3 regions of the Terrabacter carboxydivorans genome follow, and region 3 is predicted to be linked to each of the others. Evidence: predicted binding sites of a transcription regulator. Region 3 holds the regulator's gene; each other region holds the start of a gene.
What was found. The regulator LexA, encoded in region 3, represses DNA repair genes until DNA is damaged. The targets are predictions, from matches to a motif close to TCGAACANNTGTTCGA.

Region 1 (7,066 bases), on a different contig from region 3:
CGGCCCCGACGAGGCGGCCGACCCGGTCGCCCACGCGGGTCTGGGCGCCCCACCAGTCGGCCTCGTTCCACGACCGGATGAGGCGCTCGCCCCACTGGCGGTGCATGACGTCGTCGACGACGGCCGGGACGGCGTTCGGCAGCGCGCCGAGCGAGTTGCCGTCGAGGTAGATGACGCCGTCCGGCAGGGTGAAAAGGTCGCGGGTGCCCCGCAGCGGTGAGCCGGCGTCGGTCTCCGCAGCGCGGGCGATCAGGTCGTCGTGGGTGTGCACCGTCGTCATGGCGGCAACGTATCCGGTGGTGCGCCGCCGGCGTCAGGGCTGCCTTCGCGATCATCTCGCATGTCAGACGCTTCCGACTGGCTCCCCGCCGACCCACCCCTCGAGTCCGGGCCGGTCCCCGCGTTCTAGGCTGGGTCGGTGAGCACCACCAGCACCCTGACCCTGCCGCGGATCGGCGTCCTCGCCGTGCAGGGCGACGTCCGCGAGCACCTCGCGGCACTGTCCGCCCTCGGAGCCGAGGCCGTGACGGTCCGTCGCCCGGCCGAGCTCGAGCAGGTCGACGGGCTCGTCATCCCCGGCGGGGAGTCGACCGTGATGGACAAGCTCGTGCGCGCCTTCGACCTGCGCGAGCCGCTCGTGCGCCGCATCCGCGAGGGCCTGCCCGTCTACGGCTCGTGCGCCGGGATGATCATGCTGGCCGACCGCATCGCCGACGGGCGCCCCGACCAGCAGACGCTCGGCGGTCTCGACATCACGGTGCGCCGCAACGCCTTCGGCCGTCAGGTCGACTCCTTCGAGCAGGACCTCGACTACGCCTGGAGCGACACGGCGAGCTCCGGAGCGACCGGCACGGTTCACGCCGTCTTCATCCGCGCGCCGTGGGTCGAGCAGGCCGGACCCGACGTCCAGGTGCTCGCCCGCGTGAGTGAGGGCGCCGCCGCCGGTAGGATCGTCGCGGTCCGGCAGGGCAACCTCATGGCCACGTCCTTCCACCCGGAGGTGGGGGCCGACCGCCGGATCCACGCCGAGTTCGTCTCGATCGTCAGAGCGCACCGACTCCAGCAGTCGGATGCACGCCAGTCACCGGAACGCGAGGACACTGCATGAGCGGCCACTCCAAATGGGCCACCACGAAGCACCAGAAGGCGGCCAAGGACGCCAAGCGCGGCAAGCTCTTCGCCAAGCTCATCAAGAACATCGAGGTCGCAGCCCGCCAGGGCGGCGCCGACCCCACGGGCAACCCGACGCTCTACGACGCCATCCAGAAGGCGAAGAAGACCTCGGTGCCCAACGACAACATCGACCGTGCCGTCAAGCGCGCGTCGGGGGCCGAGGCCGGCGCTGCCGACTGGCAGACGATCATGTACGAGGGCTACGCCCCCAACGGTGTCGCCGTCCTCATCGAGTGCCTCACCGACAACCGCAACCGCGCCGCCGCCGAGGTGCGCACCGCACTGACCCGCAACGGTGGCCAGCTCGCCGACCCCGGCTCGGTGTCCTACGTCTTCAACCGAAAGGGTGTCGTGACCGTCCTCAAGGACGCCGGCTCCGAGGACGACATCCTCGAGGTCGTGCTCGAGGCGGGGGCCGAGGAGGTCAACGACAACGGCGACACGTGGGAGATCATCTCCGAGGCCACCGACTTCGTCGCGGTCCGCAAGGCGATCCAGGATGCCGGCATCGACTACGAGTCGGCCGAGGCCTCGTTCGTGCCCAACCTGCAGGTGCCGCTCGACCTCGACGGCGCGCGGAAGATGATCCGCGTCATCGAGGCTCTCGAGGACAGCGACGACGTGCAGAACGTCTTCGCCAACGGCGACATCCCGGACGACGTGCTCGCCCAGCTCGACGACGACGAGGACTGAGCCCACACGGGCCGGCGCCGGCCGCAGCACGGGAGGCACGCCGGCACCGGCGTGCCTCCCGTGCTTTCGGGGGAGCGCGGCTAGCGTTGTCCCGAACACCTGTTCGGATCGTCCGCCCCGCCCACAGACCTGGAGGTATGCCGTGCGCGTCCTCGCGGTCGACCCCGGGCTCACGCGGTGCGGCGTCGGCGTCGTCGACGGCGTCCCGGGTCGCAAGCTCTCCCTCGTCGATGTGGGCGTCATCCGCACCCCGTCCACCGACCCCACGCCGCGACGCCTCGTCGTGGTCGAGGACGAGATGCGCCAGTGGTTCGCCCGGCACCGCCCCGAGGCCGTCGCCATCGAGCGGGTCTTCGCCGACACCAACGTCTCCACCGTCATGGGCACCGCGCAGGTCACGGGGATCGTCATGATCATCGCCGAGCGGCTCGGCCTGCCGGTCACCCTGCACACCCCGACCGAGGTCAAGGCCGCCGTCAGCGGCAGCGGGCGGGCCGACAAGGCGCAGGTCACCACGATGGTGACCCGGCTGCTCGGACTCGACACGCCACCCAAGCCCGCGGACGCCGCCGACGCGCTCGCGCTCGCCATCTGCCACGTGTGGCGCGGGGGCACCCAGAGCCGTCTCGAGGAGGCACGGCTCGAGGTGCTGGCGCGCACCGGCAACCGGGGGAGCGGCATACCCCGTCGGGTCCCGCCGGGAGCCGCGCCACCCGTGCAACGACTGAGGGCCGCGTCGGCCCAGACCTCCCGGGCGGGGCGGACACCGTCACCCGCCTCACCCGACCGCACCCCACCGCACCCTGGAGCCCAGCCCCGATGATCGCCTCGCTCTCCGGCACCGTCCTCAAGGTCGGCCTCGACTCCGTCGTGGTCGGCGTCGGCGGAGTCGGCATGCTCGTCCACACGACGCCCGCGACCGCCACGTCGGTGCGGCTGGGCCAGCCCACCGAGCTCGCGACGAGTCTCGTCGTGCGCGAGGACTCGCTGACGCTCTACGGCTTCGCCACCGACGACGAGAAGCACGTCTTCGAGACCGTCCAGACCGTCTCGGGCGTCGGCCCGCGCCTGGCCCTGGCGGTGCTCGCCGTCCACTCGCCCGACGCGGTGCGGATCGCGCTCGGCACCGGTGACCTCGTGGCGCTGACCAAGGTCCCGGGCATCGGCAAGAAGGGCGCCGAGCGCATGGTGCTCGAGCTCAAGGACAAGCTCGGCGCCCTGCCGGGCTCGGCGGGGCAGGCCGAGCCGGTGCACCTCGACAGCGGCGAGGCCTGGCGCGAGCAGGTCCGTGAGGCCCTCGTCGGCCTCGGGTGGACCGCACGGCAGGCCGACGACGCCCTCGACAAGGTGGCACCGCTGGCCGCTGACGGCGCCGGCGTCTCCGCCCTCCTTCGCGCGGCCCTGCAGGAGCTCGGTCGATGAGCGTCGACCGGTCGTGGGAGGTCGAGCAGGTCCCGGACGTCTGGGACGACGGCTCGTTCGACGCGACCGCCCGCACCGTCGACGCCGCCGGCGACACCGACGAGCGGCAGGTCGAGGCGGCGCTGCGCCCGAAGCGGCTCGAGGACTTCCCGGGCCAGACCCGCGTGCGCGACCAGCTCGGCCTCGTCCTCAAGGCGGCCAAGCGCCGCGGCACCCCGCCCGACCACGTCCTGCTCTCCGGGCCGCCCGGACTGGGCAAGACCACCCTCGCGATGATCGTGGCGGGCGAGCTCGAGCAGCCCATCCGCATCACCTCGGGTCCGGCCATCCAGCACGCGGGCGACCTCGCCTCGGTGCTGTCGTCCCTGGCCGAGGGAGAGGTGCTCTTCCTCGACGAGATCCACCGCATGTCCCGCTCGGCCGAGGAGATGCTCTACCTCGCGATGGAGGACTTCCGGGTCGACGTCATCATCGGCAAGGGGCCGGGCGCTACCGCGATCCCGCTCGAGCTGCCGCCCTTCACCGTCGTCGGCGCGACCACCCGGGCCGGTCTGCTGCCGGCGCCCCTGCGCGACCGGTTCGGCTTCACGGGCCATCTTGACTACTACGCAGCCGCCGACCTCGTGACCATCCTGCACCGCTCGGCACGCCTGCTCGGGCTCGACGCCGACGACGACGGCATCCGCGAGATCGCCCTGCGCTCGCGTGGCACGCCCCGCATCGCCAACCGCCTGCTGCGCCGCGTGCGCGACTGGGCCCAGGTCCACGGCGAGGACCGGGTCACCCACACGGCGGCCCGGCAGGCCCTCGAGCTCTTCGACGTCGACGAGCGCGGCCTCGACCGGCTCGACCGTGCCGTCCTCGAGGCGCTGTGCCGCCGGTTCAGCGGGGGACCGGTGGGGCTGTCGACGCTCGCCGTGGCCGTCGGCGAGGAGCCCGATACCGTCGAGACGGTCGCCGAGCCCTACCTCGTGCGTGAGGGCTTCATGGTGCGCACGCCGCGTGGGCGGGCCGCGTCCGGCCTCGCCTGGGAGCACCTCGGGCTGACGCCTCCGCTCGAGGCGCAGTCGCTCTGGACCGCCACGCTGCCCATCGAGGAGGCCGGCGGCGCCCGTTTCTAGGGGCGCGCCCACGTGCTCGGGCGGCTGCGGGACGCGACCAAAACGTGACCCGTGCCCGCTGCGCCACGGCCCGATCCGGTCTGACAAACTGCACCGGCGCACGTAGACTCCTGCGGGCACCATCGCCGCTGCCGCGGCACCATCCGGTGCCCCTGGTCGTTGACGCGACATCCGACCCGAACGACGGTCGTGGCGCGCGTGTGCACCGACCGGACGAAGACACGAAGGACTGAGCTGACATGAGCAACAACGGGACTTTCTCGTTGCTGATTTTCGCCCTGCCCCTGTTGCTGCTGGGCTGGCTGTTCTTCACCCAGAACAAGCGGATGAAGCAGATGCGCGACTTCAGCTCGTCCCTGCACGTCGGTGACCGCATCGTCACGTCGTCCGGGATCTACGGCACGGTCAAGCACCTCGACGACTCCAGCGTCTGGCTCGAGGTCGCCGAGGGCACCACGATCCGCGTCGACCGTCGCGCCATCGCGATGAAGCAGTCCGACGAGTCGGCCGTGGCCGACACCACCGACGCGACGCCGTCCACCGACGTCGCGCCCGACGAGGCTCCGGGCAGCACGCCCGGCTCCCAGCAGAACGGTCAGTGAGGGTTTCGTGGCACGCAGCTCCACCAAGAAGTCGGCGAGACGCAGCCTCCTGGCGCTCATCGTCGTCATCCTCGGCCTCAGCGCCCTGGCGGCAGGCCTGACGAAGTGGGGCGACGGGTCGCTGACCCCGCGCCTCGGCCTCGACCTCGAGGGCGGCACGGAGCTCGTGCTCCAGCCCCAGCTCACCGGCAGCGAGACGATCAGCGAGGGCCAGGTCAACCGGGCCGTCGACATCATCCGGCAGCGCATCGACGCCAACGGCGTCTCCGAGGCCGAGATCACCACCCAGGGTGGGCGCAGCATCGTCGTGTCCATCCCCGGGCAGCCCACGCCGGAGCAGCTCGACGCGCTGAAGAAGCCCTCGCAGCTGCGGTTCCGCGCCGTCTACGTCCAGGCCCTCGACGCCAACGCCTCGCAGGTCAACCCCGGTGCGACGCCCTCGGGCAGTGCGACCGGCACGGTCACCCCGTCCGGCACGCCGACCGGCACCTCGACGGGCACCGCACCCGCAGCGACCCCCTCGACGTCTGCCACCGCGCAGAACGGCGCCGTCCCGGACGCCCTGCGCGCCGCCACGACGCCGGCGACGCCCACGGGCACGGCCACGACGCCGTCCGCCACGGCGACCACCCCGGCGCCCGCCGCCACGCAGACTCCTGCCACGCCCACCCCGGCGCAGACCGAGGCCGCGATCAAGGCGCAGGCCAGCACCGGTCTCGTGGGCCTCGGCTGGGACAAGGCCAAGGCCGACGCCGCCGCCGCGAAGGTCGCCAAGGACTACACCGCGCTCAACTGCGCCAAGCCCGGTGCGGTCGACGCCATCGTCGACGACCCGGCCCTGCCGATCGCGACCTGTGGTGAGGACCGCGTCACCAAGTACGTCCTCGGCCCGAGCGAGATCGACGGCAGCGAGATCGCCGACGCCACGAGCGGCTACCAGCCCGGCCCCAACGGCCAACCCACCTCGATCGTCGAGGTCGCGCTGTCGTTCAAGGACGCTGGCAAGGCCAAGTTCGCCGCGGTCACCAAGCGCCTCTACGGCCTGCAGTCGCAGCCGCCGCTCGACCAGTTCGCCGTCGTGCTCGACAAGGCGGTCATCACCGCACCGCAGGCTCGTGCCGTCATCACCGACGGCCGCGCCTCGATCACCGGCTCGTTCACCATCGACTCGGCCAAGCAGCTCGCGGAGCAGCTGAAGTTCGGTGCCCTGCCGATCTCCTTCGCGCTGCAGACGCAGGACAACATCACGCCCCAGCTCGGCAAGGAGCAGCTGCGCATCGGCCTGCTCGCCGGCCTCATCGGGCTGCTGCTCGTCGTCATCTACTCGCTGATCCAGTACCGCGCCCTCGGTTTCGTCACGGTCGCCTCGCTCGTCGTCGCGTCGGTCATCACCTACCTCGCGGTCACGGTGCTCGGCACGACCCACGGCTTCCGCCTGACCATGGCGGGAGTCACCGGACTCATCGTCGCCATCGGTGTCACCGCCGACAGCTTCATCGTCTACTTCGAGCGCATCCGTGACGAGGTGCGTGACGGCCGGCCGCTCGTGGCTGCCGTCGAGACCGGCTGGAAGCGGGCGCGACGCACCATCATCGCGGCCGACGCCGTCAACTTCATCGCGGCCGGGGTGCTCTACTTCCTGGCCTCGAGCAACGTGCGAGGCTTCGCCTTCACCCTGGGCCTCACGACGATCATCGACCTGCTCGTGGTCATGCTCTTCACGCACCCGATGGTCCAGCTCCTCGCCCGCACCGAGTTCTTCGGCAACGGCCACAAGTGGTCGGGTCTGGACCCGCAGCGCCTCGGCGCGAAGGAGTCGGTCCGCTACCGCGGTCGCGGCCAGTTCGGGGCACCCGGCGCCCAGCGCCCGCCCGCCACCGTGGGTTCTGCCCGCGTCGCCGATGGGAAGGCCCAGGCATGATCAACTTCGCCCAGGTCGGCAACGACCTCTACACCGGCAAGCGCTCGATCGACTTCATCAAGCGCCAGAAGACGTGGTACGCCCTGTCGGCGGTGCTCATCGCCCTCGCGCTGGTCGGCATCTTCGTCAGGGGA
Region 2 (7,066 bases), on a different contig from region 3:
CATGCCGATCACCAACGCACGCCAGGTCGCGCGCATGGCCCAGCTCGCGGGCCAGCCGATGCCGGCGTCGGTCACCGACCGGCTCGAGAGCCACGGCGACGACGCGGAGGGCGTGCGGGCCGAGGGAATGGCCATCGCCACCGAGTCGTCCCGTCGCCTGCTCGACGAGGGCGCTCCCGGCATCCACTTCATCACGATGAACCGTTCGTCGGCGACGCTCGAGGTCTTCGGCAACCTCTGAGCCTCGACCGGACGGCCGGCCGAACGCCGAGGACGACCGGCCCCCAGGGAAGGGCCGGCCGTCCGGTCGGATGGTGCGTGCCGTGAGCGAGCCCAGGTGGTCAGGTGCTCACGTGCTCGAGGGCGTGGTCGCCGTGCCGTTCGGGGAGGTGGGCACCTCACCCTGCTGGGGCTGCTGACCCGACTGGCCCTGCTGGCCCTGGGGGCCGTCGCCGTCGTGGTCACCACCGCGGCCGCCCCCGCCGGGACCACCGCCGGGGCCGCCCTCCTGGACCGCAGTGACGGCGAAGGACGCGTCGACCTTCACCGTGACGTGGGTGCCGTCGGTGCGCACCAGGTGCGCCTCGTAGACGCCGTCCGAGTCGGTCTCGACGCGCTCGATCGTCGCGGTGGGCTCCTTGGCCCTGGCCGCCGCCGTCACCTTGGCGGCCGTGTCGCCCGTGAGCAGCTTCTCGTCCGAGCGCATGGGCTTGGTCGGGTCGGTGTTGCCGTTCATGCCGGAGCCGGCGCGTGCGCCCTCGCCGACCTGCCCGTAGGCGCCGCTCGTCGCCGTGCCGGTGCTGCCCGTCTCGTCCGCGCTGGCGAGGGCTGCGCCGCCGAGCGCGAGGGCCGAGGCGGCCACGATGCCGGCGCCTGCCAGGGCGATGGTCTTGTTCTTCATGCGTCCCACTCCTTCGATGGGCCGGCCTCGTGCCGGCTGTGTCCACCGTCGGCGGCGGCCCTGTGCCCACCCCCTCGTGGGCGTGGGGACCTCCTGTGAAGGCAGGGCGGACCTGTGAGCGGCCTTTCGGCGACCGGGGCGGGTCAGGTCTCCTGGTCGAAGGGTTGCCCCGGTCTGACGTCGGGGCGCGGCGGTGGCGCGGTCCCGGGGTCGGGCGCGGCCCCGGTGGCGGGGCCGCGGCGTCCGGACGGTGCGGAGATGCCGATGCGTTCGCCCCACGCGTCGTAGCGCCGCTTGTAGCGACGGATGCGGCCGGCGAGCTTGTAGACGAGGAAGGCCCCGAGCGCGAGGAGGACGAAGGCGATGGTCGCGGCCAGCCACGGGTGGGCGATGGCGAGGGCGGTGACGCCCGTGACCGTGACGTCCTCGGTGGTGCTGACGAGGACGTTGCTCGCCGGCTCGGGTGAGGTGTTGACGGCAGCGCGCAGGCCGGCCTTGATCCCGTGCGAGATGAGGGCGGTGACACCGCCGGTCGCTGCGCCGACCGCGGCGTCGAGGCTCGCCGTGTCGTGACCGATGAGGTAGCCGATGGTGGCCCCGACCGCCGGCCTGACGACCGTGTGCACGGAGTCCCAGACGGAGTCGACGTAGGGGATCTTGTCGGCGAGCATCTCGACCGCGAAGAGGATCCCGGCGCCGATGAGCACGTCGGTGCGGGCCAGGGCGTTCGGGATCTGGCTGAGGTTGAAGATCTTGTCGGCCAGCCCGAGGACGAGCACGACCGCGTACGCGTTGATGCCGCTGCCCCACCCGGTGGTGAAGGCCATGGGGATGAGCTCGGCGCCCACGACGCTCCTTCGGTCGTGCGCCGGTCGCGGGTGCGCCGGTGCGTCTGCTGCCGGGCCGGACGGCCGAGCACGGGTCCAACGTCCCCGACGCTCCCGCATTCCCACCGGCTGCGCAACGGGGGCGCGCTGTGGCCCGTTGCCGGGCAGCGGAACGGGCCCGATCCGTGAGCGGACAGGACCCCTGCACCTCTCCGTTCGCGGACCGAACCCGTGGCCCCACTCTGCCCGCGGGCGCGGCGGGCGGGCCTGAGCACGGGTACTCAGGTCTGCCCGTTCGAAGTGAAACGGCGGTCCTCGGCCGGGCCTCGGGCGTGTGCCGCGGGCCGGGGCGAGGGGTCTCGTGGACCTTCTTGACACGGTGTCGGCGGCGGGGGTTAGGGTTGTCGTATCGAACAAGTGTTCGAACGAAAATGTCAGTTCAGTCGTCGGTTGGTTGTCGGACCGCTCGTGTGGGGCGCGGGTGGTTCGGGTCGTGATGTCCGGCCTCGACGTGTCCGAGGGAGACGTGTCGTGGTGCGCAGGTTCAGTGACACCGTGCAGGTGAGAGTGCACGAGCGGGAGCAGTCCGAGGTGCCGGCCCGGCCCGAGGCGTTCATCTGGCGAGGCCGTCTCTACGTCGTGCGCGACGTCCTCGGCCAGTGGCGTGAGCGTCGGGCCTGGTGGCACGACGCCCTCGACGCCGACGAGGCGCAGGTGCGTCCCGGCGAGACGCTCGTCGCCGCGGCGAGCGAGCAGCACGTGTGGCGGGTGGAGGCGAGCCCGGGCTGGTCCTTCGCCCCCGGCGTCTACGACCTCGCCCACGACGAGTCCCCGCGCGGCGACCAGTGGTCGCTCGTCCGGGTCGCCGACTGAGGCGCCATGAGACGCGAGAGGAGAGGAACCACCATGACCACCGCCCACGACGTGCGTCGCCCACCCATCTCGGCCGCCGTGCTCGACCTGCTCGAGCGCGGCCGGACGACCCTCGAGTCGGCCTGCCGCACGAGCGACGCGTCCGAGCGCTACCGGGACGCCCACCTCGGAGCCCTGCGCGCCGCCGCAGCCCTCGTCGCCGCCCGCACCGTCCCGGCGCCGCGCTCGCGACCGCGCAGTGTCTGGCAGGTGCTGCCCGGGGTGGCGCCCGAGCTGGGGGAGTGGGCGGCCTTCTTCGCGGCCTGCTCGGCCCACCGGTCGGTCATCGACCGCGGTGGCCACATCGGTGCCCGCGAGGCCGACGACCTGCTGCGGCAGGCCGAGATGTTCCTCGAGATCGTCCAGGACCTGCTCGGCATCCCGCTGACCGTCCCGCTGCCGCAGTCGATCACGCCCGTCTCGAGGAGCCGGGCGACCGGGGCGTGACGACCAGCATGACCACCAGCACCCTGAACACCGTGAGCACTGTGAGCACCGGCGGCACCGGCGGCACCGGCGAGAGCTTCGTGCACCTGCACGTCGCCTCCGGCTACTCCATGCGCTACGGCACGGCGCAGCCGCGCCAGCTCGTCGAGCGGGCGGCCGCGTTCGGGCAACCGGCCCTCGCCCTGACCGACCGCGACGGGCTCTACGGGGCGGTCAAGTTCGTGCGCGCGTGCATGGACCACGACGTCGCCCCCATCCTCGGCGTCGACCTGGCCGTCGGCTCCGAGCAGCCCGAGCGGCGCCGGCCCGTGCGCACCCCGGTGCGCGGGGGCGCGCTCGTCGACCCGCGCCTGCCGCGCGTCACGGTGCTGGCCAGGGGCGGCAGCGGCGGTCTCGCCCCCGGCGAGGGATGGGCGGCGCTCTGCCGCCTCGTCACCGCCACCCACCTGCGCGGCGAGCGCGGCAACCCCGTCGCGACCGCGAGCCTCGTCGCCGAGCACGCCCGCGCCAGGCCCGAGGCGTCCGCAGTCCCAGAGGTTCCCGACCGTCGCGAGGCTCCCGACGAGGCAGGGGGGCGCTCCGCCCGGCGCGGCGGACGGCATACGCCATCGGTGACGGACGGCGGGCCCTCCCGGCTCGTCGTGCTCCTCGGGCCCGACTCCGACGTCGGCCGCGCGGTGCTCGCCAAGAGGCGCGACCACGCCCGCGCGGCCCTCGAGCGCTGGGTCGGCCTGCTCCCGCGCGGCGCCGTCGTCGTCGAGGTCGTGTGCCACGGCGGACCGGAGCACCAGCCCGGGAGCCTCGGACAGGCCGCCCGCATGCTCGCGCTGGCCCGCGAGGTCGGCGTGCCGAGCGTCATCACGGCAGCGGTGCGCCACACCGACCCGCAGGACGCGGCCGTCGTCGACGTGCTCGACGCCGCCCGTCGGCTCGTCGCCCTCGACGCCCGCCACCTCGACCGCGTCACGACGGCCGGGCACCTCTCGCCCACGCCCCTCATGCACGCCCTCGCCCTCGACGTCGTGCAGGTCTCCGGACCGGGCCTCGTCGGCGGCGGCGCGCTGGCGCGCGAGCAGGCGCGCGAGCTGCTCGCGCGCACCACGGCGCTCGCCACCGAGTGCGTCCAGGACCCGCGCGCCGACCTCGGCATCGGCTCGGTGCACCTGCCCGAGCCGGGCGTCCTCGGCATCCGGCCGGGCACCAACCCGCACCGGGTCCTCGCGCGCCGGTGCCGCGAGTCGATCCCGGCCCGCTACCCCGGTCGCACCGAGAGTGAGCTGGTCGCCGTCAGCGACCGGCTCGAGGACGAGCTCGGCGTCATCGAGACCCTCGGCTACGCGACCTACTTCCTCACCGTCGCCCAGGTCTGCGACCTCATCCGCGAGATGGGGGTCCGGGTCGCGGCGCGCGGATCCGGGGCCGGGTCGCTCGTCAACTACCTCCTCGGCATCTCCGGGGTCGACCCGATGCGGCACGGGCTGCTCATGGAGCGCTTCTGCTCGCCGCTGCGCGCCGAGCTGCCCGACATCGACATCGACGTCGAGTCCGCCCGGCGCACCGAGATCTACGAGCGCATCCTCGAGCACTTCGGGGGTGACCGCGTCACGTGCGTCTCGATGATGGACACCTACCGGGTGCGCCACGCGATCCGCGACGCCGGCGCCGCGCTCGGGCTGCCGCCGCCCGAGGTCGACGCGATGGCCAAGGCCTTCCCGCACATCGCCGCCCGCAACGTGCGCAACGCCCTCGCCGAGCTGCCCGAGCTGCGGGCGAGCGGCCTCGACGTGCCTCGCCTGCAGCTGATGTTCGACATCGTCGAGCGGCTCGACGGACTGCCCCGGCACATCGCCCTGCACCCCTGCGGGGTCGTGCTGTCCGACTCCGTCCTGCTCGACCGCACGCCCGTCGAGGCGAGCTGGCTCGGCTTCCCGATGAGCCAGTTCGACAAGGACGACGTCGAGGAGATGGGCCTGCTCAAGCTCGACGTGCTCGGCATCCGCATGCAGTCCGCGATGGCCCACGCGATCGAGGAGGTCGAGCGCGTCGACGGCGAGCACGTCGACCTCGACGACGAGAGCCAGGTGCCCTTCGACGACGAGCCGACCTTCGAGCTCGTCCGGTCGACGAAGACCCTCGGCTGCTTCCAGATCGAGAGCCCCGGGCAGCGGGAGCTCATCGGCAAGTTCGGGCCGCGCACCTTCGACGACCTCATCATCGACATCTCGCTCTTCCGGCCCGGGCCGGTCAAGAGCGACATGATCATCCCCTTCCTCAACGCGAGGCAGGGGTGGAAGGACCCCTCCTACCTCCACCCGACCCTCGTGCCCGCGCTCGAGGAGACCGAGGGCGTCGTCGTCTTCCACGAGCAGGTGCTGATGATCGTCGCCGAGACGACCGGCGTCACCCTGGCCCAGGCCGACGAGGTGCGCCGGGCGCTCGGCACGCCCGACGGGCAGAAGCGGATCGAGGCCTGGTGGCGGCCCGCGGCCCGTGACCGCGGCTACGCCCCAGACGTCGCCGACAAGATCTGGGAGGTCCTCAAGGCCTTCGCGTCCTTCGGCTTCTGCAAGGCCCACGCCGCCGCGTTCGCGCTGCCGACCTACCAGTCGGCATGGCTCAAGACGCACCACCCGGCCGCCTTCCTCGCCGGCGTGCTCACGCACGACCCGGGGATGTACCCCAAGCGACTCATCCTCGACGACGCCCGCACCTTCGGCATCGCCATCCTCGGGCTCGACGTCAACGTCTCGACCGGGGCCTACCGCTTCGAGCGCACCGACGACGGCGGCGAGGCCATCCGCCTCTCGCTCGCGGACGTCCACGGCATCAGCGAGGCCGAGGTCGCGCAGATCGTCGCCGGCCAGCCCTACTCCAGCCTCTCCGACTTCTGGCAGCGAGCCCACGTCTCCCGCCCGATCGCCGAGAAGCTCGTGCTCGCAGGCGGTTTCGACGCCCTGCACGACATCCACCTCGGCGGCCCGTCCCGGCTCGACGAGAGCAGTCCCGGTGTCGTGGGCCGCGCCGGGGCCGGCCTCGGGCGTCGTGGACGGGTCACGCGGCGCGACCTGCTGCTCCACGTCGCCGAGCTCGACCGCTGGTCGTCCTCGCAGCGGTCGACGCGCCGGACCTCACGGGTCTCGGCCGCGAGCCGGTCCTCGGGCTCGACGCGGGGGCGGGTCACGTCCGTCTCGGCCACCGGTGACATCCGGGCCCTCGCGGCCGCGCAGTCCCAGGCCTCCGCCGGCGCGCCACAGCACCTCGCCACGCAGCTGACGCTCGACCTCGGCGACACCCCACGCCTGTCAGCGACGAGCGGGCTGCCCGAGATGACCGGGCCCGAGCAGGTCCGGGCCGAGCTCGAGGTGCTCGGCCTCGACGCGAGCGGGCACGTCATCGACTTCTACGCGCCGCTGCTCGACGCGCTCGGGGTCACCCGGGCGCGTGACCTGCTCACCGGACGCAGCGGACGTGAGGTCCTCGTGGCGGGGGTCAAGGTCGCCACCCAGACCCCACCGATCCGTACGGGCCGCCGCGTCGTCTTCCTGACCCTCGACGACGCCACCGGCCCGGCGGACCTCACCTTCTTCGAGGACGTCCAGGGCCCGTATGCCGCCACCGTCTTCCACTCGTGGCTGCTGCTCTGCCGCGGCGTCGTGCGACGCACCGGCCCGCGCGGCGTCTCGATCCGGGCGACCGGCGCGTGGGAGCTCTCGGCGCTGCAGGACGCATGGACCTCCGGCGGCATCACCACCGTCCGCGAGACGCTCGAGGCCGCCGACGCGGCGGCGTGGGAGCGTGCCGGCGCACTCGCCGGGCCCGACGGGGCGCCGGCGGGAGTCGGCGAGGGGCCTGACGGCCGCCGCGTGCTCGTCCACGCGTCCGGTTTCAAGCAGTCGCCGTACGCCGACATCAAGCCGGCCGGGGACGACATCCGGGGTCCTCGCGGCACGAGCGGGCTCGTGCCCACCGAGACCGTCGG
Region 3 (7,066 bases):
AGTCGGAGTGCCCGACGGAGGTTCGGCCGACGTCGACGAAGTCCGCCCGGGCGCGCAGCCAGTGGTTGCACCCCGTCCCGGGCTCCTTCAGCGCGAACGTCGACAGGCGCGTGGCTCCGACCACCTCACCGGGGGCTGTGCCGTGCACGATCGACCCGTAGTCGAACACGTCGTCGCCCAGCGCCCCGAGCACGTTGAGGGAGCCGGGCTTGAGCGCCGTCGCCGACGCGTCGGAGAACGGCAGGCCCGGCGCACCGAAGACCGCGACGTCGTCGACGGCACTCGTGCGCAGGGAGGCGAAACCTGCGAGCAGGCCCCCATAGGAGTGGGCCCACACGGTCTGGTGCGCAGGCCGGTCCCGCGCGGCCTCCAGCCCTGTCGCGAAGTCGGCCAGTGATGCCGCGTTGTCGCGGGCGAGCTTGGCGTTCAGGACGTTCCGGTCGACAGAGGTCACGATCTCGCGCACCTGTGGCGCCTCGTAGCCCATCCACGTCACGATCGCGACGTCCTGCCCGCGAGCCGCCGCCCTGGTCTCGGCCCGCAGGCGCACGAACGTGTCGTCGTAGCGACGCAGGTCGGTGTCGACCATCGTGGACAGACCCCCGACGAACGTCACGACGTGCTCGGCGGTGTCGACGTCCCCGATGGCGACCACGGCCTTCGGATGGAGCCCGGTGGTGTCGACGAGCAGGAGGCGGCGCTCTCCGCCGTCCCTGCGGCTCAGGACGTCTCGGATCGCCTGCAACGCAGCGACCTCCTGCGAGGCGAGGCGGCGCCGCGGCTCGCTGCCGACCCACCCGCCGTCACGTGCCTCGAGGTAGCGCACCCGGGCTGCCTGCTCGGCCCGCCCGAGGAGCACGAGGTTCGCCGCGTGGCGTGCCGCGGCGGGAACACCGTCGCGAGGACCCACCCACTCGGGCCGGTCACGGACCACCGTGCGCCTCTCCTCGTCGGTCAGGGACCGCCACCACGCCGCTGAGGCGAACGCCTGTCCCCCGACGCCCACACTTGCGGCGGGAGGCGGTGGCGGTAGGGTGGCCGGGATCGACGCGCTGCCCCCGCCGGCGGCCGTCGCCCCGCGCGCGGAGGAGAGGAGCTGCCGCAGCAGCTCCTCGTCGGCCAGGCCGGCGGCGCGGCGGGCCTGGTCCAGACACGCATGCACCTCGGCGCGGAGCAGCTCGTCGAGGCAAGCCCGATGCGCCTCGAGCAACGGTTCGCCGAGCACCGCTCGGACCGGAAGGAACAGGCGCCCCTCGCCGTCGACCCACGCGCCCTCCTCCGCGGCACGTCGGTCGGCGCGACCGATGAGGTCCAGCGCCGCCTGCAGCTGGGCCGCGGCCCGCCCCAGGGCCTGGCCGGCGACGGCGATGCTCGAGGCCAACCCGCCGAGCCCGGCCACCACGAGGCCGTAGCGGTCCGCCGCGGCAGACGAGGCGGCACCCAACCATCGCGGCGCGGCCGAGCGTCGCCAGAGCACCAGCTCGGCCAGCACCAGCACCCGTCGTCGGCGATCCTCGAGTCCGCGGCCGACGGCCGCCAGGGTCTGGGGACGGCTCGAACGGATGTCCCGCACCGACAGGGTCACCGCCGATCCCCCGCCGATCACCGGGAGGCCCCCGACGCTCGACCGACGCCGGCCCGAGCCACCTGCTCGACGGCGTCGTAGGTGTCGGCCGCCACGGCCAGGGCACGCCCCAGCTCCTGCAGCTCCCAGCGCGTCGCCGCCAGCCGCGCAGCCCAGGCCGCCGAGACGTCACGCAGACCCGGCGCGCACCGGCCTTCCGGGAGCGCGGCCGCGATCGGCGCCAGCTCGTCGGTGATCCCGAGTGTCTGCACGCGCAGGACCACCTCACGGATCGAGGTGACGTCGTCGCGCAGGTCCGCCGTGTCCACGTCGTAGCGCATGCTCTCTCCTTCCCGAGGACTGCCACGCTAGGCCGACGGGAGGGTGGCGGACCGGCGCCATCCACAGGCTTGCCCCCGGCGCCGTGCGGCGGGCCAGGACCATCGACGGTTGCGCCTGACCGCAACGGAAGCCGTTGCGCCGCAAGGGGACTCGGACGGCACCTACTCGCGACGGGACAGCGAGACGAGACCCGAGTCGGGACGGTGAGACGAGACAGGGAGACGAGACAGCGACACGGGACAGCAGAACGCCGCACCCCTGGTCAGGGGTGCGGCGTCCGGGCAGGAGCGACGGGGTCGAAGCGCCGCCACCGCCAGCCGCTGAAGGTGGAGCCAACGCGGCAGATCGGGAGGGACGGGTGGATCGGCTGCCAGGGACACGGCATACGCGATCGACCGGCCCCAGGGGCCGACGGACTCAGCGCGCCGGAATGACCAGCTGCTGGCCGGCGTGGAGCGCCGTCGTGCTGAGGCCGTTGGCGACCTGGAGCTCGACGACACCGTCGGACACGGCGAGCTCCGGGAGCTCGCGGGCGGCGACCCCCGAGAGCGTCTGGCCCGACTGGACCGTCACGGTGCGCGGCTCACCCGAGGCCGAGGCGAGCTGGCCGGCGAGTCCCACGCCCAGGACGGAGACGACCGTCGCCACGAACAGGGACACGACGAGCCGTCCGAAGCGGGTCAGCCGCAGCGGCGGCTGTGCGTCCCCCACGGCGCGCGACCGTCGCACCTGGCGATCAGCGTCGGGCCCGGTGGGCACGAGGACGAGCCGGGGCCGGCCGGTCGGCGCGAGCCGTGCGGGCCCCTCGGCGTGCTGGTGACGAACGGCCTCGAGGACGATGGCGCTCATGGTGACCTCCCCTTGCTCCTGAACTTGCGAACACATGTTCGATAGAACGTCTGTACGAGTTGTAGCACGTATGTTCGATGAAGTCGAGACACGCCTCGAACAGGTGTTTGGCAACTGTGTTCGAACTCCGTAGTCTTTCCTCACACCACAGACCTCATCAGCCACCACTGACACTGGCCTCCCGCCCAGCGTCGGAGCACGGCCTGACGAGCCGACGAAGGGGACACCATGGGCGTGACCGAGCTTCCCGACCGCGAGACCGGTGACGGCCTGACCGTCCGCCAGCGGCGAGTGCTCGAGGTCATCCGCAACTCCGTCGACCGGCGCGGCTACCCGCCGAGCATGCGAGAGATCGGTGACGCGGTCGGGCTGGCCAGCCCCTCGAGCGTCTCGCACCAGCTCAACGCGCTCGTCGCCAAGGGCTACCTGCGGCGCGACCCCAACCGGCCGCGAGCCCTCGAGGTCGTCTCCCCCGACGCGAAGGCCGAGGAGCTCGGCTACCGCGGCGGTGACGCGACCCCGTTGCGACCCCGTGGCGACCAGTACGACACCGAGACCGACTCGGGCGACGCCCGCCCCGAGGCCTCCTACGTCCCCGTGCTGGGCCAGATCGCGGCCGGCGTCCCCATCACCGCCGAGGAGGTCGTCGAGGACGTCTTCCCCCTGCCCAAGCAGCTCGTGGGCGAGGGCGACCTCTTCCTGCTCAAGGTCAACGGCGACTCCATGGTCGACGCCGCGATCTGCGACGGCGACTGGGTCGTCGTGCGCCAGCAGCAGCACGCCGACAACGGCGACGTCGTGGCCGCGATGCTCGACAACGAGGCGACGGTGAAGACCTTCAAGCGCAAGGACGGTCACGTGTGGCTCATGCCGCACAACGACGACTTCTCCCCCATCGACGGCGACCACGCCACGATCCTCGGCAAGGTCACCGCGGTCCTGCGCCGCATCTGAGGCCGGGCCGATGCCCTCGTCACGCACCCGAGACGTCGTCCTGACCTACCGCTACCTGCGCGGTGCGATGATCGCGCTGCTGCTCATGCTGCTGCTCTCGGTCGGCTACCAGTGGTGGTGGGAGACGGGGCCACTCGTGCTGGCTCGGGTCGATCAGCGCCTACTACTACACCCCGGCCCGCGCGGTCTTCGTCGGCTCGCTGTGCGCCCTCGGGGCCAGCCTCGTCGCCTACAAGGGCCACTCACCGGAGGAGGACGTGCTGCTGGGATTCTCGGGGCTCATGGCCTTCGTCGTCGCCTTCGTGCCCACCGTCCCGGACGGACGCTGCGGCCCCAACGCCTACAGCCAGACCCCCGCCGAGATCGCGGCGGCCGTGCGCAACAACATCTGGTCGCTCGTCGTCGTGGCGGCCCTCGCGGCCGGCGTGACCGCCTGGCTCAAGCGCGGCACCGTGACGCGCGACTCGTCCGAACGGCCGACCGTGCGCTCGGTCGTGGTGACGGTCGTCTGCGGCGCGATCCTGCTCGGCGAGCTCGTCCTCTTCCTCGCCCTGCGTGACCGGTTCATCGCGCTGAGCCACGACATCGCCGCCGGGACCATGGTGGCCGGCGTCATCGCCGTGATGGTGCTGAGCGCGCTGCGCGCCGAGGACCGGCACCGGGGTGCCGGGGCGGGCACGGTCTACAAGCGCATATACATCGCGATCGCCGTGGCTCTCGCGGCCGCCCTCGGGACCACGGTCCTGGCGGCCCTGACGGTGCACGGCTTCGACCACCTGGTGCTCATCGCCGAGGTCATCGTCATCGTGCTCTTCGCCACCTACTGGGGCGTGCAGACCAAGGAGCTCTGGGACCTGCGTGCCGCCGACGGCCTCGAGGCCCGGCCGACTCAGGGCGTCGTCGAGTAGCCGCCCGGACGGACCGGGCGACGGGGCGAACCCCGAGCCCGACGAGCGGACAATCCGACGAGCCGGCGCCACGGCAGCCGCGGCGCTCAGTGGCCCAGCGCACCCCGCAGGTCGGTCAGGGTCGGGCCGAGCGGAGCGTGCAGGCGCAGCGTCGCCTCCGCGTCGCCGCGCGTCGCCGAGCGGGTGACGATCGCGACCGGCACGTCCCGCTGGTGGGCCCGGCGCACGAAGCGGTAGCCGCTCATCACCGACAGCGACGAGCCGAGCACGAGCACGGCCCCGGCTGCCTCGACGAGCGAGAAGCACTGCTCGACCAGGGCCTTGGGCACCGACTCGCCGAAGAAGACGACGTCGGGCTTGACCGTGTCGTGGCCGCAGACGAGGCAGCGGGGCGCGTGGAAGGACTCGACGAGCGAGTCGGCGAGCACGATGTCCCCGTCGGGTCGCACCTGCTCGCCCCACTGCGAGCCCACCGTCCGCGCCGCGTCGGCGAAGCGCTCCATGAAGCCGGGGTTCGCCTCGGTCATCCGCTCGTGCAAGCCGATTCGCGTCGTCCTCTCACCGCAGGTGAGGCAGACGGCACGATCGAGCGAGCCGTGCAGCTCGATGACGTCCGTGGCTCCCGAGGCCTGGTGCAGACCGTCGACGTTCTGGGTGATGATCGGCCCGACGTAGCCCGCCCGCTGCAGGTCGGTCACGACGCGGTGGCCCTCGTTGGGCCGGGCCGCGTTGAACCGCTGCCACCCGATGTAGCTGCGGGCCCAGTAGCGCCGCCGGGCAGCGCTCGACCCGGCGAACTCGCCGAAGGTCATCGGCTCGACCCGACGCGTGCCGTCCGGCCCCCGGTAGTCGGGGATGCCCGACTCGGTCGAGAGCCCTGCCCCGGAGAGGACGACCACGCCCCCGCCGCTGACGAGGTCGACGAGGTCGTCGAACGTGCCGAGGTCGTGCGTCTCGAGCGGAAGCGTGCGCGTCGTGGAGAGCCGGGTGACCGCGGTCGACTGCGGGGGTATGCCGTTCGGCTGCTTCACCCGGTCAGCCTACGTGCCGATCGACGACCCCTCGCGTGCCGCCAGGTTCGCCGCTTTTCCATAATCACCGGTTATGATTTTCCCATGATCGATGCTGCCGGCCTGCGGGTCATGAAGGCCATTGCCGACGAGGGAAGCTTCACGAGCGCCGCGAACGCCCTGGGCTTCACCCAGCCGGCCATCTCCCAGATGGTCCGGCGCCTCGAGCAGCGCACGGGGACGGTCCTCGTCGAGCGCTACGGTCGCCAGGTCCGCCTCACCGAGGCGGGTCAGGTGCTGGCACGCCACGCCGTCGGCGTCCTCGCCGCGCTCGACGCCGCCGAGGAGGAGATCACGGCCATCGCGGGGCTCCGGGCCGGGAGGGTGCGCCTGCAGGCCTTCCCCAGCTCCTCGGCGACGCTGGTCCCTCGGACGCTCGCCATCCTCAAGGCCCGCCACCCCGACATCACCGTCACCTTCACCGAGGCCGAGCCGCCCGAGTCGCTCGCCGCCCTTCGGCGCGGCGACTGCGACGTCGCGGTCGCGTTCGCCTACGAGGGGGGCGACCTCGGCGAGCTCGAGGAGGACCTCTCCCTGCTCGTGACGCGTCGCCTCATGGACGACGAGGTGCGGCTCGTCGTGCCCGGCACCCACCCGCACGCGGGCGACGAGGCCGCGACGCTCGCCGACTTCTCCGGTGAGGAGTGGATCGCCGGGTGTCCCCGCTGCCGCGGGCACCTGCTCTCCCTGGCCGACACCGCCGGCTTCCGACCCAACGTGGCCTTCGAGACCGAGGACTACGTCGCCCAGCTCGGCCTCGTCACCGCCGGCCTCGGCGTGGCCCTGGTGCCGGACCTGATCCTCAACGCCGCCAAGCACGACGAGGTCGCGACCCTGCCGCTCTCGCCGGCCTCGCGCCGCCAGATCCTGGCCGTCACCACTCCGGACCTGCTGCGCGTCCCCGCCGTCGCAGCAGCCCTCGACGCCCTGTGCGAGGCCGCCGGATCCGACCCCAAGGTCTCCCCCGCCCAGCTCGTGGGCGCCAAGGCCTGATAGCCGGCCAACCACTGGAACGCCGCTGGCCGGCCACTGACGGGCAGGGAGCACCACGGCGGCGCGATCGGGCGCGCCACGGGCGCGGAGGTCGCACCCGGCATACGGTGGCTCCATGGGTGACCGCGAGCGCATCTCCTACCTGCCCGTGCCCGACCGCGACACGGTCCCGGAGGGCGTGAGCCGCCTCTGGGACAAGGCGCAGGACGCCTTCGGCTTCGTGCCGAACGTCTTCCGCGCCCAGGCGGTCAACGGTGAGCAGTTCCTGGCGTGGTGGGGCTACTTCAACCTCCTCGTCAACAAGGAGGGACACCTGAGCAACGCCGACCGCGAGCTGCTCGCGGTCGTCGTCAGCAGCGTCAACCGTTGCACCTACTGCGAGGTGA

Region 1: the regulator LexA is predicted to act here: its motif matches at 1,958-1,973, upstream of ruvC (crossover junction endodeoxyribonuclease RuvC).
Region 2: the regulator LexA is predicted to act here: its motif matches at 2,138-2,153, upstream of ABD297_RS15940 (DUF6504 family protein).

What each region holds. Positions count from the first base shown of each region.
Region 1 is NZ_BAAARE010000009.1:149,281-156,346, reverse strand. It holds gene kynU (kynureninase) at 1-280, opposite strand, end outside; gene pdxT (pyridoxal 5'-phosphate synthase glutaminase subunit PdxT) at 437-1,108, shown strand; gene ABD297_RS11620 (YebC/PmpR family DNA-binding transcriptional regulator) at 1,105-1,866, shown strand; gene ruvC (crossover junction endodeoxyribonuclease RuvC) at 2,009-2,689, shown strand; gene ruvA (Holliday junction branch migration protein RuvA) at 2,686-3,288, shown strand; gene ruvB (Holliday junction branch migration DNA helicase RuvB) at 3,285-4,409, shown strand; gene yajC (preprotein translocase subunit YajC) at 4,649-5,011, shown strand; gene secD (protein translocase subunit SecD) at 5,019-6,932, shown strand; gene secF (protein translocase subunit SecF) at 6,929-7,066, shown strand, end outside.
Region 2 is NZ_BAAARE010000014.1:58,315-65,380, forward strand. It holds gene metF (methylenetetrahydrofolate reductase [NAD(P)H]) at 1-241, shown strand, start outside; gene ABD297_RS15930 (hypothetical protein) at 350-901, opposite strand; gene ABD297_RS15935 (DUF4126 domain-containing protein) at 1,045-1,749, opposite strand; gene ABD297_RS15940 (DUF6504 family protein) at 2,263-2,601, shown strand; gene ABD297_RS15945 (SAV_6107 family HEPN domain-containing protein) at 2,635-3,087, shown strand; gene ABD297_RS15950 (DNA polymerase III subunit alpha) at 3,198-7,066, shown strand, end outside.
Region 3 is NZ_BAAARE010000006.1:68,727-75,792, reverse strand. It holds gene ABD297_RS07985 (alpha/beta hydrolase) at 1-1,585, opposite strand, end outside; gene ABD297_RS07980 (hypothetical protein) at 1,603-1,905, opposite strand; gene ABD297_RS07975 (LysM peptidoglycan-binding domain-containing protein) at 2,324-2,755, opposite strand; gene lexA (transcriptional repressor LexA) at 2,984-3,709, shown strand; gene ABD297_RS07965 (hypothetical protein) at 3,967-4,617, shown strand; gene ABD297_RS07960 (Sir2 family NAD-dependent protein deacetylase) at 4,704-5,648, opposite strand; gene ABD297_RS07955 (LysR family transcriptional regulator) at 5,733-6,680, shown strand; gene ABD297_RS07950 (peroxidase-related enzyme) at 6,796-7,066, shown strand, end outside.